Linked DNA regions of Psychrobacter arcticus 273-4. The protein of the gene in region 2 binds, or shares a complex with, the protein of the main gene of each other region. Links are inferred from orthologs where the notes say so. Each region holds a gene or a part of one and is shown on either strand. Other genes may lie near its edges.

Region 1 (8,000 bases), 1.5 Mb from region 2 along the record:
TCAATCATCATCTGATTTTGTACCAAATCAAAATCACTATCAATAAGTTGTCCCCGAAAGTCTTGTTCAAGCTCTTCACGGCGCTGACTGAGCTCATTTGCCAAGCCCGTTGCCAAAATACCGGCAGGCAATGCTGCTATACCTACACCCAGTATAGTAATGATAGCCCCTAATATTTTGCCCGCATTAGTAATCGGCGTCACATCACCATAACCCACTGTCGTTAAAGTGACTACCGCCCACCACATGGCTTTTGGTATCGACTCAAACTCCTCTGGCTGTGCATGATTTTCTACCAAATAAATCCCACTAGAGGCCGTCACAATCATGATTATCAAGATAAAAATAACAGCTTGAAACGAGCCTTTTTCTTTACTAATCACCACTAACAAAATACGTAATGAAGCAAAATAACGGGTGAGCTTAAGAATACGGAACAGGCGCAAAATGCGTAAAAAACGCAAGTCTATACTGACAAAGAAGTTCAAAAATGCAGGGGCAATGGCAATCAAATCGATTAATGCTGACGGACTTTTTAGCCAATCCCAGCGCTGTCGCCACGTAGTATTGCTTGGCTTGGCTTCAGCGACACTCCATAGACGAAGCAGATATTCAATGGAAAATATCACAATAGAGAAGTTCTCAAACCACGTAAAGTACTCTTGATAAGGGTAGTACCAAGTGTCAACAGACTCGGCGATAACCGCAGTGACGTTTGCCATAATCAAAAAAATAAGAAAATAATCAACACAGCGACTAAAGAGCGTGTCATGCTCATCGTTTTGCAAAATGTTATAGACAAAAAGACGCAAGCGCCGTATAGATTGGAATAGCATGCCGTCCCTATGCGGTGTAACACCGAGCTTGGATGAACAAAAAAGCCGTTATGAGAGTTTTATTATACTAACTTTATGTAATAAATGTGCGTGACCAAGACCAATATGATGGCAACTGCAAAAACAGCCATGCGTAATAATCGCTCTTAAGCACGCAGCTCATGACTGAGTTTTTGCGCAGGTACTAAAAACAACCCATAATCTGGGCAACAGGAATCTATCTCATCCAACACTTTTAATGAGCGAGCATTTGCACAGCGCAGCGGAGAATTACTACAGTAGCCCAACATCATTAACAACCAACTCCTTTAAACAGTAACAGCGCATTAATAATATCAAAAACGCTAAATAAACATATGATATGTTCTAAATTTTAACGTATCCAAACCCTTCTAGTTGTAACTTTACGCATAAATATCTTAACCTTCAGATTAAAACCTTACTTTTAGTAAGGATTTTGTACTATAATAGATAGCAGATGTTACAGGTTAATCCCTAGCCTAACATTATGTATCGCCAACTTATGCCATCCCTCATGAGTTAGCGACCATCATTTATAACGTTGAGGAATTAAACGATGAAACTACAATCCCTAGTTTTAGCTGCTGCTACTGCCCTTACTATGACCACTGCTTTTGCTGTGCCTGCAGGTACTTGGACAGTTGCCGCTGGTGCACACTATGTTGACCCAAAAAGTGATAACGGTACTTTAAACAATGGTTTATCTGTTGATGTTGATGGCGATGTACGCCCAACTATCAGTGGTGAATACTTTATCGCTAATAACGTTGGTGTTGAACTACTAGCTGCAATTCCTTTTCATCATGATTTCACACTAAATGATGCTACTGGTAAAGAAATACTTACAGGGAAAACTCAACATTTACCACCAACGCTTTCTCTACAATATCACTTCGATGATTATAACTTGCCTATGAATGTGAAACCGTTTATAGGTGTTGGTGTGAACTATACGACTTTCTTCAAGGAAAAACTTAATCAGCCTGGCGCTGATCTAAAGCTTGACGATAATGTTGGTATAGCTGGTCATATCGGTCTAGACATACCTTTTGCCCCAACTGAGGCTTTCCGTATCGATGCGCGTTATATGGACATCAAAACTGATGCTACTCTAAATGGTACTGATATTGGTGAAATCGACATTAGCCCTTGGGTTTATGGCGTTGCGTTTGTCAAACAGTTCTAATTTAGCCGTATCATAAGCTAAAGATTATGAATAAAAAAGCCAGCTTAATTGCTGGCTTTTTAGTGTCTGTCATTTATCTATAGTTGAAATACTTTAAAGTCGCTACCGTATTGCTGGTGTAAATTTTTTGCAGCCTCTGTCTGCGTAGGCACAGCAAGCAAGAAAAATTTGCACCAGTAGTACGTGTTGTATCGATATTACTTTTCACCGACTATATATTCTGATGAAATAGCAAATATAAAAAAGACCATCCGCAGACAGTCTTTTTATTATTCATATTATTTTAAGTAGTCGTAAAACCTATAGCAAAATGCGGCGCGGGTCAGCAAGCAATGTTGCGACATAGCGGGTAAATACTGCCGCATCAGCACCGTTAATCACACGGTGATCGTATGATAATGACAATGGCAACATGAGGCGCGGCTCAAAGGCTTGCTTAGCAGCATTCCATTTCGGTTGCATAGTCGCTTCTGATGCACCCAAAATACCTACTTGCGGCCAGTTTACCAATGGCGTAAACGCCGTACCACCCAAGATGCCTTGACTTGATATGGTAAAGCTAGCACCTTGTAAGTCTTTGGTGCTCAGCTTTTTATCACGGGCTTTGATTGCCAACTCGCCGATTTCAATCGCAATTTGCTTAATGCCTTTTTCGTGAGCATTTTTAATCACTGGCACGATTAACCCATCATCTGTTGCTACCGCAATACCCATATTCACGCTTTTACGTAGGATAACCTGCGTATTGTCATCGCTTAAATGACTGTTAAAGCGTGGATGCTGGGTCAATGCATAAGCAGTTGCCTTGACGATAAAAGCCAAAATTGTCAGTCCAATACCTTCAGCTTTCATACCACCTTTAAGTTCGCTACGCAGCTGCTCTGTCTCAGTAATATCAGACAAATCAAACTGCGTCACTTGTGGCAAGTAAGTATTGTAATTAAGCTGCGGTATAGACACCTTTTGCAAGCGTGTTAAATCTTGGGTTTCCGTTTCACCCCAAATTTCAACGTTACTCATATCAGGCAAGCTTGGTAAGCTGGCTCTAGATGCACCGGTTGCAGTAGCTGGAGAAGCTTGCTGTGTCGTTAGGCTTTGTTTGACATGCGCAAATAAATCTTCTTTTAAGATACGCGCATTCAGTGCTGAACCTGCCACCTCACTAATATCCACACCCAACTGACGCGCAAGCTTACGGACAGCTGGACCAGCATAGACATCAACCATTTTTTCATTGACTTGTGCTTCGGTCAGCTTATTACTTGCGCTGGTCGTCGCATTAGCGGCTTGTTTAGGTGCAGTCGTTACTTGCTTATCTGCTTTCTGACTGGCATCAGCCTTTTCATCAGTAGCCGCTGGTTTTGGATCTTGCGACTGCGCATCTTCTGCTTTGGCTTCACTTGTAATATTGGTATTATCTGAGCTTTGACCAATGATGACAATAAAGTCTTGACCATTGGCAACCATATCGCCAGTTTGTACCAGTATTTTTTCAACTTTGCCTGCTTGCGGCGCTGGTACTTCAACCGAAGCTTTATCCGACTCAATCAGCAAGATAGACTGATCGGCAGTGACCATATCACCGACACTAACCATAATCTCAGAAACTTGCGCTTCATCGACGCCTAAATCTGGTAGCGCATGAGTGGTTGCTGTTGCGGCTTGTTGAGCAGGCTGAGCGGTATTTGACTCAGCTGTTACTTTATCACTCTGCTCTTCTTTTTGCGTTTCTTCTTGCTCAGTATCACGAGACTTATCTTGAGTATCAGCGACAGCTGCTTCTGTGCTTTGGCTATCATCTTGATTCTCAGTCTCGCTTTCAAGCTCAATCAGCACCATACCTTCGCTGACTTGATCGCCAACCGCAACGCTAATTTTAGTTACTTTGCCAGCAGCAGAGCTTGGTACTTCAACTGACGCTTTATCTGACTCAAGCAAAATAATATTATCGTCTTTTGCGATGACATCACCAACTGCAACCATAATTTCACTGACTTCGGCGCTATCAACACCCAAATCGGGGGCTTTAATTTCCATCCTTGTTCTCCTTGTCTTATGGTTATTATTCTGTGACGTCATCATTATTAAGTAAGGTCGCATCGGCTTTGTCTTCGGCGCGCCCTTCACTGCTTATCTCTTCATCCTCTTCACTAATAAACTCAGGTACCGGACTTGGATTAACATTATCAGGTGCTGGTGCATCTGGGAATTGATCATAATAAGACTGCTGCTGCCATGCAGGTGGCTGATCGGCTTCAATACCAAAGCTTGAAATCGCATCTTTGACTAAGCGCATCTCAACTTCGCCTTCATCTGCCAAGCGTTTTAGCGTAGCGACAACGATGTGTGCGGCATCAACATGGAAGAAGCTACGGAGATTCTCACGGGTATCTGAGCGACCATAGCCATCTGTACCAAGCGTGGTATAAGGACGGTTGTCAGGTAACCAAGCACGGATTTGCTCTGAGTAGTTACGCATATAATCTGTTGCGGCAACGACGATACCTTCGTGCGGCGCCAACTGCTCAGTAACCCAAGGTACTATCTCTTCTTCCATCGGATGCAAGCGGTTATAATCATCACAAGCCATACCATCACGAGTCAATTCGTTAAAGCTGGTCACACTCCAAACATTTGAAGTAATATTGAAATCGTCTTTTAGAATTTGTGATGCTTTTTGTACTTCACGTAAGATGACACCAGAACCTAATAACTGAACTTGCGCTGAGCTATTATCTTCTAGTAAATACATACCGCGCTTAATGCCTTCCTCTACGCCTTCTGGCATTTCAGGCTGTTCATAGTTTTCATTCATCAAGGTCAAGTAATAATAAACGCGCTCGCCTTCACCATACATACGGCGCAGACCATCATGCATCACCACTGCCAACTCATAACCAAAGCAAGGATCATAGGTTACGCAGTTTGGTACCACGTTAAATAGAATTTGTGAATGACCGTCTTGATGTTGCAAGCCTTCACCGTTCAACGTCGTACGACCTGCGGTAGCGCCCAGTAAGAAACCCTGAGCCTGACAATCACCTGCCGCCCATGCTAGATCACCAATACGTTGGAAACCAAACATCGAGTAATAGATATACATCGGAATCATCGGTAACGCATTGACAGAATAACTGGTTGCCAATGCAATCCAAGCACTCATCGCGCCCGCTTCGTTGATGCCTTCTTCTAACATATGACCATCGATGGCTTCTTTATAACCCATCAAGGCTTCACTATCTTCTGGCGTATATTTTTGACCAACTGCCGAATAGATACCCAATTGACGGAACATCCCTTCTAGACCAAAAGTACGGGCTTCATCAGGAACGATAGGTACAACGCGATCTTGGATGTCTTTATTCTTTAGCATCGCTGATAATAGACGCACAAACACCATGGTGGTTGATTGCTCTTTACCGTTACTGCCTTTTAAGACACGATCAAAGATAGACAAATCAGGAATATTCAATGGAATATGTCCACTGCGACGATTTGGAAGATGACCACCCAAGGCTTCACGGCGACCTTTGAGATATTTCATCTCCGCTGAACCTTCTTCAGGGCGATAAAACGGTAACGTCTCTAATTGCTCATCGGTAAACGGCAAATCAAAACGATCGCGGAAATACATCAAGGCTTCTTGATCAAGTTTTTTGACCTGATGCGATTTATTCACCGCTTGGGTTTGGGTAGATAGACCATAGCCTTTAACAGTTTTGACCAAAACAACGGTTGGCTGACCTTTGGTTTTCATGGCTTCACTAAACGCCGCGTAAACTTTCATAGGATCATGACCACCACGGTTTAGGCGTGAGATATCTTCATCCGTCAAGGCGTCTGCCATCTCTTTTAACTCAGGATACTTGTTAAAGAAATGCTCGCGAGTAAATTCAGCCGTACGCGCTTCATATAGCTGATACTCGCCATCGACCACTTCTTCCATACGGTATTTAAGAGCACCTGAGACGTCTTTATCAAGCAAAGTATCCCACTGACCGCCCCAGACAACTTTAATCACACGCCAGCCTGCGCCGCGGAATACTGATTCAAGTTCCTGAATGATTTTACCATTACCGCGAACAGGACCATCAAGGCGCTGCAAGTTACAGTTGACCACCCAAATAAGATTATCCAATTTTTCACGACCAGCAAGCGAGATTGCACCTAAGCTTTCTGGCTCATCGGTTTCGCCATCGCCTAAGAAGGTCCAAATTTTACGACCTTCTTTTTCAAGCAGACCACGGTTTTCCATGTAACGATGGACGTGGGCATGGTAGATCGACATGATAGGACCTAAGCCCATTGAAACCGTTGGGAACTGCCAATAATCAGGCATTAGGTACGGGTGCGGATAGCTTGACAGACCTTTACCACCAACTTCACGGCGGAAATTGTCTAGCTGCTCTTCAGTTAAGCGCCCTTCTAGATAAGAACGTGCATAGATACCAGGCGCTGAGTGACCTTGGTAATAAATCATATCACCACCGAAATGATCACTGGCAGCACGAAAAAAGTGATTAAAACCTGTCTCATAAAGGGTAGCACTTGAAGCAAATGTCGCTAAGTGACCGCCTAAATCATCGTCGTTTTTATTGGCACGCATTACCATTGCCAAAGCATTGTAGCGAATCAGAGCACGAATTTTGCGCTCGATCGTCAAGTCACCTGGGTACATTGGTTCATCTTCAACGGCGATGGTATTGATATAAGCCGTATCTAAACGGTTAAATGGCAGGCCTTCTTGCACCCCCATATTGTATAAGGCTTTTAATAAGAACTGCGCACGATCTTTATCAGCATGCTTAATCACAGACTCAAAAGCTTGCAGCCATTCCTGCGTTTCGCTGCTATCAGCATCCTTGTAATAATTCATCTTTCTTAATCCTTTTTTATCAGTCATCCCTACACGATGGCAGGGTATTATTAAATCACAGAGTTATACATATTTTCGTAAGCAAACGATTTACCTAATGCCTTCCTTGCTGCATCTCGTCATTCCATTATATGTCGTGGTTCTTACAGACCAGTTACTAATAAACAGTAACTGTAGCTTGGCATGGGGTTCAAACAGACATCGTAGTAAAAGTAAACGACAGCCGATATGCGACTTTCATCATCAAATGATATTGACGCTTTATTATAGGGGTTTATTAACAGATTGTTTATAGCTATAGAGAAATGCCAATATGACAAGTATTTTTAAAATAAATAGTGATTATTTTTTTGGAGATATTTAAGAAGTTTGTTGGGAAGTTCTTTGCAATGAGTAATGAAAGTTATATTTAGCACAAAAATGTATTTGGTCATAATAAGTCTGCCACTCATCTGCTTTCTGAGAAATTTACAAAATTATTGCTTAATATGGGGCGGTTCAGGTCAAGTATTATCGCCACCCGATCAAATGTATAGTTGAAATACTTTAAAGTCGCTACAGTACTACTGGTGTAAATTTTTTGCAGCCTCTGTCTGCGTAGGCACAGCAAGCAAGAAAAATTTGCACCAGTAGTACGTGTTGTATCGATATTACTTTTCACCGACTATATAATGGGCTACCGCTGTAAGTTTTTTATAAAGCTCATGCATATAAGTTGAAAAATAAAAAAAATCCGACATTTATATGTCGGATTTTTTCAATATCTATCTGCAAAACTTAATATACAGCTTAACGGTTTTTACGCGGTAGCTTCTCTGGCAAATAGCAACGCAGATAAGCGATAGATGCGGTATTCGCTTCTTGCAAATATTTATCGGTAATGCGCTCATGACGACGATAAGAAACCGTAAAAATAGCATTTACAATACTAAAAGCAATCAATAATACATCTTGAATATCTTCAAACTTAGGTACTTCATAGCGTTCAGCCAAACGATCATACACCAATCTGACCACTTGGTGATCCATATGCTCACCAAAACTGTCGCCTTCAAAATCAGGTGTATTGGTATCATAAATC
Region 2 (8,105 bases):
CATCAACTACATTTGGTTTTTCTACAAAACCTGCCACTTTAAAGCTAATATTTGCATCTATTTCATTATCTACACTACTTACACCACTCAACGCTTCATTTAGTTGAGCAATACCATATTTATGTACGTCTTCATCAGCAACCTTGTCTACCAATATCTGTGAATGGTTATCTTTAGCAAAAGCGTCCATCATAAAAGCTAAATTATCAGCAGACATATCACCGTTAAAGGGATCAAGTACCACATCTGGTAAGAGTACCGCAAAATCATGCTGACCAATAATCGGACGTGCAGCAAGCACCGCATGCCCCAAACCTAATGGCTGACCCTGACGTATCATTGATATGGTCACATCATCTGGTAGCCAATTTAAGCTGTCTGCTAGCTCATCTTTGCCCTTATCACGCAATTGATTATCCAGCTCGGCATTGATGTCAAAGTAGTTTTCAATCGCGCTTTTTTGCGCATGACCGACTAAGACGATATGTTTAATGCCGGCAGCAATAGCTTCTTCAACTACATAATGAATGGCAGGGCGATTACCAAGCGGCAATAGTTCTTTAGGTACTGACTTAGACAATGGCAACATACGAGTGCCAAAGCCTGCAACGGGTATCACCGCGTGAGTAATTTTTTTCATAGGGATTAATAGACGCTTAGATAAGAAGGGATAAGGGTTGGTCTTCTGTGGTGCTTATACTAGATTATAACCATTTGGATTCATACTTTGCCAACGCCATGTATCTTGACACATATCTGTGATAGAAAGGGTTGCTTGCCATCCTAATAGCTCTCTTGCTTTATCAGCACTGGCATAGCAACTGGCGATATCACCCGCTCGGCGATCAACAAATTGAAAAGGAATATTCTGACCCGATACAACAGAAAACGCTCTGAGCAACTCTAAGACCGAAGTGCCCTTTCCTGTCCCTAAATTGATAGGTAAAAAACCCAAACTTTGGGGTTGCTGCTTTAAATAATTGAGCGCGGCTACATGCCCTTCAGCCAAGTCAGTCACATGAATAAAATCACGTACCCCAGTGCCATCGACGGTAGCATAGTCATTGCCAAAAATGCTTAACTTATCAAGCTTACCAACAGCGACTTGAGAGATATAAGGCATTAGATTATTCGGAATATCATTAGGATCTTCACCAATACTCCCTGACGAATGTGCCCCGACAGGATTAAAGTATCTCAAAGGAATAAGACTCCAGCTCTTATCTGATGCTGCCAAATCTTCCAAGATATGCTCAACGGTAAGCTTACTTTGCCCATAAGGATTGGTACAAGAGCGTTTCGAGCGTTCATCAATCGGTAGCGTTTCAGGATCGCCATAGACCGTAGCTGATGAAGAAAAAACAAAGTTTTTAACGTCATGCTCTTTCATGATTTCAAGTAAGTTAATCGTTCCACTCACATTATTATCATAATACATCAGTGGTTTAGCAACAGATTCGCCAACCGCTTTTAGACCGGCAAAGTGAATCACGCCAAAAAATGGCTGCGCGGCAAATACTTGTCTGAGTGACTCAGTATTTCGAACATCACCTTCGATAAATTCGATAGGCTGTCCAATAAGGCTAGAGACGCGATTTACCGCTTCACGACTACTATTAGATAAATTGTCATATATCACGACATCATAGCCTGCTTCATGCAGTGCAATACAAGTATGTGAACCGATATATCCTGCGCCGCCAGTGACTAAAATTTTATGCTTCATACCCACACTCACAGCTATTTTTAAAACAAAAAAGACACCCCATTGTAGGGGTGCCTTCATTATTTTTCAACGTCATTTGAGTATTAGCAGCCAGTTATCTGCTGATATTACCAGCCTGTCACTTCTTTTAGTTTCTCACCCAATTTTGATGGGTCACGCGTGTAAGCAATGCCTGCCGCTTCGAACGCTTTAAATTTATCTTCAGCAGTACCTTGACCACCAGAGATGATAGCGCCGGCATGACCCATACGCTTGCCTTCAGGAGCAGTAACACCAGCGATATAACCAACAACTGGCTTAGTTACGTGATCTTTGATATAAGCGGCTGCTTCTTCTTCAGCAGTACCACCGATTTCACCGATTAGGATAATCGCTTCAGTTTGTGGATCTTCTTGGAACAATTTCAATGCATCAATCTGGTTCATACCAGGAATCGGATCGCCACCGATACCGATACACGTTGATTGACCAAAACCAAGTGTAGTGGTTTGAGCAACGGCTTCATAGGTCAAAGTACCAGAGCGTGAGATGATACCCACTTTACCTGGCAAATGGATATGACCTGGCATGATGCCGATTTTGCACTGACCTGGGGTGATAACGCCTGGGCAGTTAGGACCAATTAGACGTACATCGCCCGCTTCTTCAAGATAGCGTTTGGCTTTTAGCATATCAAGCGTTGGTACGCCTTCAGTGATAACAACAATTAGCTTTACACCAGCGTCAATTGCTTCGATGATAGAATCTAGTACAAAAGGAGCTGGTACATAGATAACAGAAGCATCTGCTTGGGTAGCTGCCATTGCTTCGTTCATGGTGTTGAATACTGGTAAACCTAGGTGCGTTTGACCGCCTTTACCTGGGGTTACGCCGCCAACAACCTTAGTACCATATTCGATGGCTTGTTCTGAGTGAAACGTACCATTTTTACCCGTAAAACCTTGAACCAATACCTTGGTGTCTTTATCAATTAATACACTCATTATTTTATCCTTGTATACGGTTGTCTTATAGGCGCCTGCCTATCCAGCCCTCGTTAAATGTTAACGGCGGCAGAATGACAGCAAACGCCTTAGACTCTTGAGCAATTAAGCTTTAACAGCGTCAACAATTTTTTGAGCGGCGTCTGATAAACCTTGAGCTGAGATCAATTTCAGACCAGATTCTTCTAGGATTTTCGCGCCTAGCTCAGCATTGTTACCCTCTAAACGGACAACGACTGGTACTTTAACATCAACTTCTTTGATAGCAGCGATTATGGCTTCTGCAATCATGTCACAACGTACGATACCACCGAAAATGTTGATCAAAACACCTTCAACGCTGCTGTCTTCAAGAATGATCTTAAATGCTTCAACAACGCGATCTTTGGTTGCACCGCCGCCAACGTCCAAGAAGTTAGCAGGCTTGCCGCCGTACAATTTGATGATGTCCATCGTTGCCATGGCAAGACCGGCACCGTTTACCATACAACCGATATTGCCTTCTAGCGCAACATAGTTTAGATCAAACTCAGCCGCTTTAAGCTCACGCTCATTCTCTTGTGATTTGTCTTGTAGCGCAGCAATTTTAGGCAGACGATACAAAGCGTTTGAGTCGATACTAATTTTGCCATCAACACAAACAATCTCGCCATTTTCGCGCACGGCTAATGGGTTGATCTCAAGTAAATCAATGTCGTTTTCAACGAATGCTTGATAAGCGCCAGTCATCAATTTAACGAACTGACTGATTTGCTTGCCTTCTAAACCCAATTTAAACGCCACTTCACGCGCTTGAAATGGCAATAAACCAACCAGTGGATCAATACTTACTTTAAAGATTTTTTCAGGGGTTTCTTCTGCAACTTTCTCAATCTCAACACCACCTTCAGTTGATGCCATAAACGTCACACGACGTGAAGAGCGATCAACAACAGCGCCAAGATATAGCTCAGTTTGTACTGGGTACATATCTTCTGCAACCAAAACGAAGTTCACTGGCTGACCAGCGGCATCCGTTTGATAAGTTACAAGGTTAGTACCGATAAGCTCATCAGTCACTTGCTTGGCTTCTTCGCGAGTCTTAACCAATTTAACGCCGCCCGCTTTACCGCGACCACCAGCATGAACCTGTGCTTTGATGACTGCGATATCGGTTGGGGTTTTATCAAAAGCTGCCGCTGCTTCGTCGCCACTGTAGGCAATGAGGCCTTCTTGAATTGGCAAGCCATAGCTTTTCAATAGCTCTTTTGCTTGATACTCATGTAAATTCATTGATTGAATCCTTTATTTTTACTATTAGTAAAAAATAAAAACCTATACATTGTAGAATATTCTACTGTACTTAAGACCAAGGCATCATTCAAAATAGTCATTCAAAATAGTCATTCAAACAGTGCGATGATCATGTCATCATTTAATAAGCATTTAATACACTTAAAATATCTTTAGCCGTTAAAATCATTTACGTTTTTTACGTTGGATGGCGTGAATCGCACGACCATCTGCTGACAATGCTGCTTCATGTACTGCTTCAGAGATGGTTGGATGCGCAAACGTCATCAACTGTAAATCTTCGATGCTTGATACAAATTCCATCGCAATCATACCTTGATGGACGATGTCGCCTGCACCAGCAGAAATCGCATGCATACCTAACAAACGGTCTGTTTTGGCATCAGCAACCACTTTGATAGAACCTTGAGCTTCACTTTGAGCCAAGGCACGACCGTTAGCGGCTAGATTAAATGAACCGGTTTTGACTTCATAACCTGCGGCTTCTGCTTCTTGCTCTGTTAAACCAACCCATGCGATTTCTGGATGCGTATAGATGACGTTAATGATAGTGTCGTAATTCACTTGTGCTTTATCGCCATGAATACGCTCAACGGCCATCATGCCCTCTTCCATGGCTTTATGCGCAAGCATAGGACCACGTACCAAGTCACCGATGGCATAAACGCCATCAAGATTGGTTTTGCACTGATCGTTAACATCAATCAAACCGCGTTCGGTCAATTGAATACCACTGTCTTCACCTAATAATTTTTCAGAGTAAGCGCGACGACCGACACAAACGATAAGCTTATCAAAGCTCTCTTCACTAGATTCGCCTTTGGCTTCACTGGTAACGATCACTTGATCGCCTTTAACTTCAGCATTGGTTACTTTAGTATCGACACGGATATCAAGACCTTGCTTTTTCAGCATTTTGCCTGCTTCTTTGGCAATGTCTTTATCAGCAGCGGCTAAGAAGCTAGGTAGTGCTTCATACACCACGACTTCTGCGCCAAGGCGACGCCATACTGAACCAAGCTCAAGACCAATAACACCGGCACCAATCACGCCTAAACGTTTAGGTACGGCAGTGAAGTCAAGTGCGCCAGTAGAATCAACGATACGATCGCCGTCTGTTTTGGCAACTGGAATATCAATTGGCACTGAACCTGCCGCCAAGATAACGTTTTTTGCAGTAATAGTGGTTTCGCTATCATCAGCAAGTGCGGTAAATTTAACTTTTTTGTCATTACCTTTACCGTCAACCAACGTACCCCAGCCTTGTAGCCAGTCAACGCCATTGCCTTTTAATAAGGCTGCAATGCCGCCAGTCAACTGCTTCACGATGCCTTCTTTACGGGCAATCATTTGTTCGATATCGATAGCAACGTCGCCAGTGCTAATGCCATGCTCAGCAAGGTCGTGCTTGGTCGCTTCATAGCGATGCGAGCTGTCAAGTAACGCTTTTGATGGGATACAACCGACGTTTAAGCAAGTACCGCCAAGCGCAGGCTCGCCTTTATAAACGCGTTTTTCGATACAAGCCACGCTCATACCAAGTTGTCCTGCACGGATTGCCGCTTCATAACCACCAGGTCCGCCGCCGATGACGACTAAATCATAACTGTCTTTCATAATACGTTCCTATTTTAATTTTAAGTATCATATAAACCAATTTTATCTCGTTAGTAAACCATCGACTTATCTATTCGATAACCAATACGATATCTAAGTGTTAGATAATAGATGCGTTTAAAAAGACAATAAAGATGGCTGCTGAGTATTCTTAGCTTATTGCTCATAAGATAAAACTGAAAAAGCTAAAAGGCATTGAAAGATAATCTATACAAAACTAAAAAGCTTGTATCAGTCATCACTGATACAAGCCTAAAAACTTAAAGATCTAAGAGTAGCATAGTAGGGTCTTCAACCAATTCTTTCAATGTTACTAAGAATTGTACCGCTTCTTTACCATCAATCATACGATGGTCATAAGACAATGCAAGATACATCATTGGCAAGATTTTAACTTCGCCATTAACCGCCATAGGACGGTCATTGATCGCATGCATACCCAAGATAGCGGTTTGTGGTGGGTTCAAGATAGGTGTTGACATCAATGAACCAAATACACCACCGTTTGAGATGGTAAACGTACCGCCAACCATGTCTTCTAGACCAAGCTTTCCTTCTTGTGCTTTACCACCAAACTCACGAATCTTGGCTTCAACATCTGCCATGCTCATACGATCAGTATCACGCAATACTGGTACTACAAGACCACGGTTAGAAGATACGGCAACACCGATGTCATAGTAACCATGATAAACAATATCATCACCGTCTAATGACGCGTTGACAGCTGGGTAGCGTTTTAGTGCTTCAGTCGCCGCTTTTACGAATAACGACATAAAGCCTAAACGTGTGCCATGACGCTTTTCAAACTGATCTTTATACTTAGTACGCATGTCCATCAACGGTTTCATGTTGACTTCGTTGAACGTCGTTAGCATTGCCGTTTCTTGAGAAGCGGCTAGCAGACGATTCGCGATTGTCTTACGTAGACGTGTCATTGGCACGCGTTTCTCTGTACGCTCGCCAACTGCCTCAGCAACAGGACGACCACTATCAGAAGTGATTGAGCTGTCCGCTTTTAACGTTGGGTTTGACATATCAGTTTTGGTCACACGACCGCCGCGACCACTGCCTTCAACGTTTTTAGGATCTACACCAGAGACTTTAGCCGCTTTACGTACCGCTGGGCTTTGATCTTTATGATCAGCTTCAGCAGACGCTTGTGCTGGCTCGCCGCCATCTGTTGCTTGCTTAGGTTGTACTGGCGCAGCTGGTTGATCTGGATCAACAGCAGGAGCCGCTTCAGCACTGGCGCTAGCACCAGCTTCAAATTCAGCAATCAGCTCATCAGACAACACGGTATCGTCTACTTGCTTAACGATTCTGGTCACAACACCGTTATCAGGCGCGACCACTTCCAATACAACTTTGTCAGTTTCGATTTCAGCTAATAGGTCATCACGGTTTACTTGCTGACCTTCAGTGACATGCCATTCAACGATTGTACCATCGGCAACCGATTCTGGAAAAACGGGGGCTTTAATTTCAGCCATCGATATACTCCTTAGATTTGGATATTACTATTTATAATTAAGTCGTGATAGGCAGTCAGCACCATGTAAAAACGTGATATTTAAATTGTCTCACTGGGTACTGACTGTCATCGCCTGATTCATTGATTACATACAATCTGTTATTTAGTTATTTAGATGAGCAATTAAATAGACAGCTCATCTACACTGATACCAAGACCACCAGCGATTAAATCTTGTTGTTGCTTAACGTGTAATTTTGCTGACCCTGTCGCAGGTGCTGCACTGGCAGGACGTGCCACCGGCTCCATAACTTTTGCTCTGGTTGGATGCGGTACGACAATGCGGAACATATGTGGTGCTAAGTAATACCAAGCCCCTTGATTCAATGGCTCTTCTTGCGTCCAAACGATTTCTTTTAAGTTGCTGTATTTTTCGATTTCAGCAATTAAGCGTTTTTCTGGTAAAGGATAGAGCTGCTCGATACGAACGATTGCCACATGGTCTAAACCTAGCGCACGGCGCTGTTCTAGTAATTCATAATAAACCTTGCCGCCACATAGCACCATACGAGTCACATTGTCCGGATTTTGCTGATCCATCTCTGGCAACACGGTTTCAAACTTACCATTTGCCAATTCTTCTAATTGAGAAGTCGCAAGCTTATGACGTAGCAAACTCTTTGGCGACATAACAATTAGTGGTTTACGAATTGGGCGAACCGCCTGACGACGTAGCGCGTGATAAATCTGTGCAGGAGTCGTTGGTGTGATGACTTGCATATTATCTTCGGCACATAACTGCAAGAAGCGTTCAAGACGGGCTGATGAATGCTCAGGACCTTGACCTTCAAAGCCGTGAGGCAATAGCATGGTCAAACCACAAACACGCTGCCATTTGGTCTCGCCACTAGCGATAAATTGGTCGATCACCACTTGCGCGCCGTTGACAAAATCACCGAACTGCGCTTCCCAAACAACCAATGCATTTGGTACTGTCGTCGCGTAACCGTAT

Evidence for each region.
Region 1: the proteins of lpdA (region 2) and PSYC_RS06880 are in contact, whole or in part, in a crystal structure (PDB 1EBD), measured with the Geobacillus stearothermophilus proteins. The link is inferred for Psychrobacter arcticus 273-4 from one-to-one orthologs. Residues at the interface, in WP_049624544.1 of Geobacillus stearothermophilus: Pro340, Ser341, Asp344, Tyr345, Arg403, Asp406, Val408, Glu431, Ala432, Gly433, Asp438; in WP_033016211.1 of Geobacillus stearothermophilus: Ile130, Ala131, Met132, Pro133, Arg136, Arg140, Glu141, Asn155, Arg157.

The regions. Positions count from the first base shown.
Region 1 is NC_007204.1:1,597,830-1,605,829, forward strand. Bases 1,713-4,557 are described here. They hold PSYC_RS06880 (2-oxo acid dehydrogenase subunit E2), read right to left. Parts: upstream 4,081-4,557; coding sequence 2,344-4,080; downstream 1,713-2,343. Other genes in these bases: PSYC_RS06875 (OmpW/AlkL family protein), read left to right, coding at 1,713-2,043; aceE (pyruvate dehydrogenase (acetyl-transferring), homodimeric type), read right to left, coding at 4,106-4,557. In the rest of the region: PSYC_RS06870 (ion transporter), read right to left, coding at 1-836; PSYC_RS11680 (hypothetical protein), read right to left, coding at 983-1,135; more of PSYC_RS06875, read left to right, coding at 1,414-1,712; more of aceE, read right to left, coding at 4,558-6,919; PSYC_RS06890 (TetR/AcrR family transcriptional regulator), read right to left, coding at 7,709-8,000.
Region 2 is NC_007204.1:121,104-129,208, reverse strand. What follows is about bases 3,394-6,343. They hold lpdA (dihydrolipoyl dehydrogenase), read right to left. Parts: upstream 5,620-6,343; coding sequence 4,168-5,619; downstream 3,394-4,167. Other genes in these bases: odhB (2-oxoglutarate dehydrogenase complex dihydrolipoyllysine-residue succinyltransferase), read right to left, coding at 5,880-6,343; sucC (ADP-forming succinate--CoA ligase subunit beta), read right to left, coding at 3,394-3,981. Outside these bases: PSYC_RS00555 (UTP--glucose-1-phosphate uridylyltransferase), read right to left, coding at 1-640; UDP-glucose 4-epimerase GalE, read right to left, coding at 695-1,726; sucD (succinate--CoA ligase subunit alpha), read right to left, coding at 1,834-2,709; more of sucC, read right to left, coding at 2,815-3,393; more of odhB, read right to left, coding at 6,344-7,112; PSYC_RS00525 (2-oxoglutarate dehydrogenase E1 component), read right to left, coding at 7,277-8,105. UniProt on the Escherichia coli protein: Lipoamide dehydrogenase is a component of the glycine cleavage system as well as of the alpha-ketoacid dehydrogenase complexes.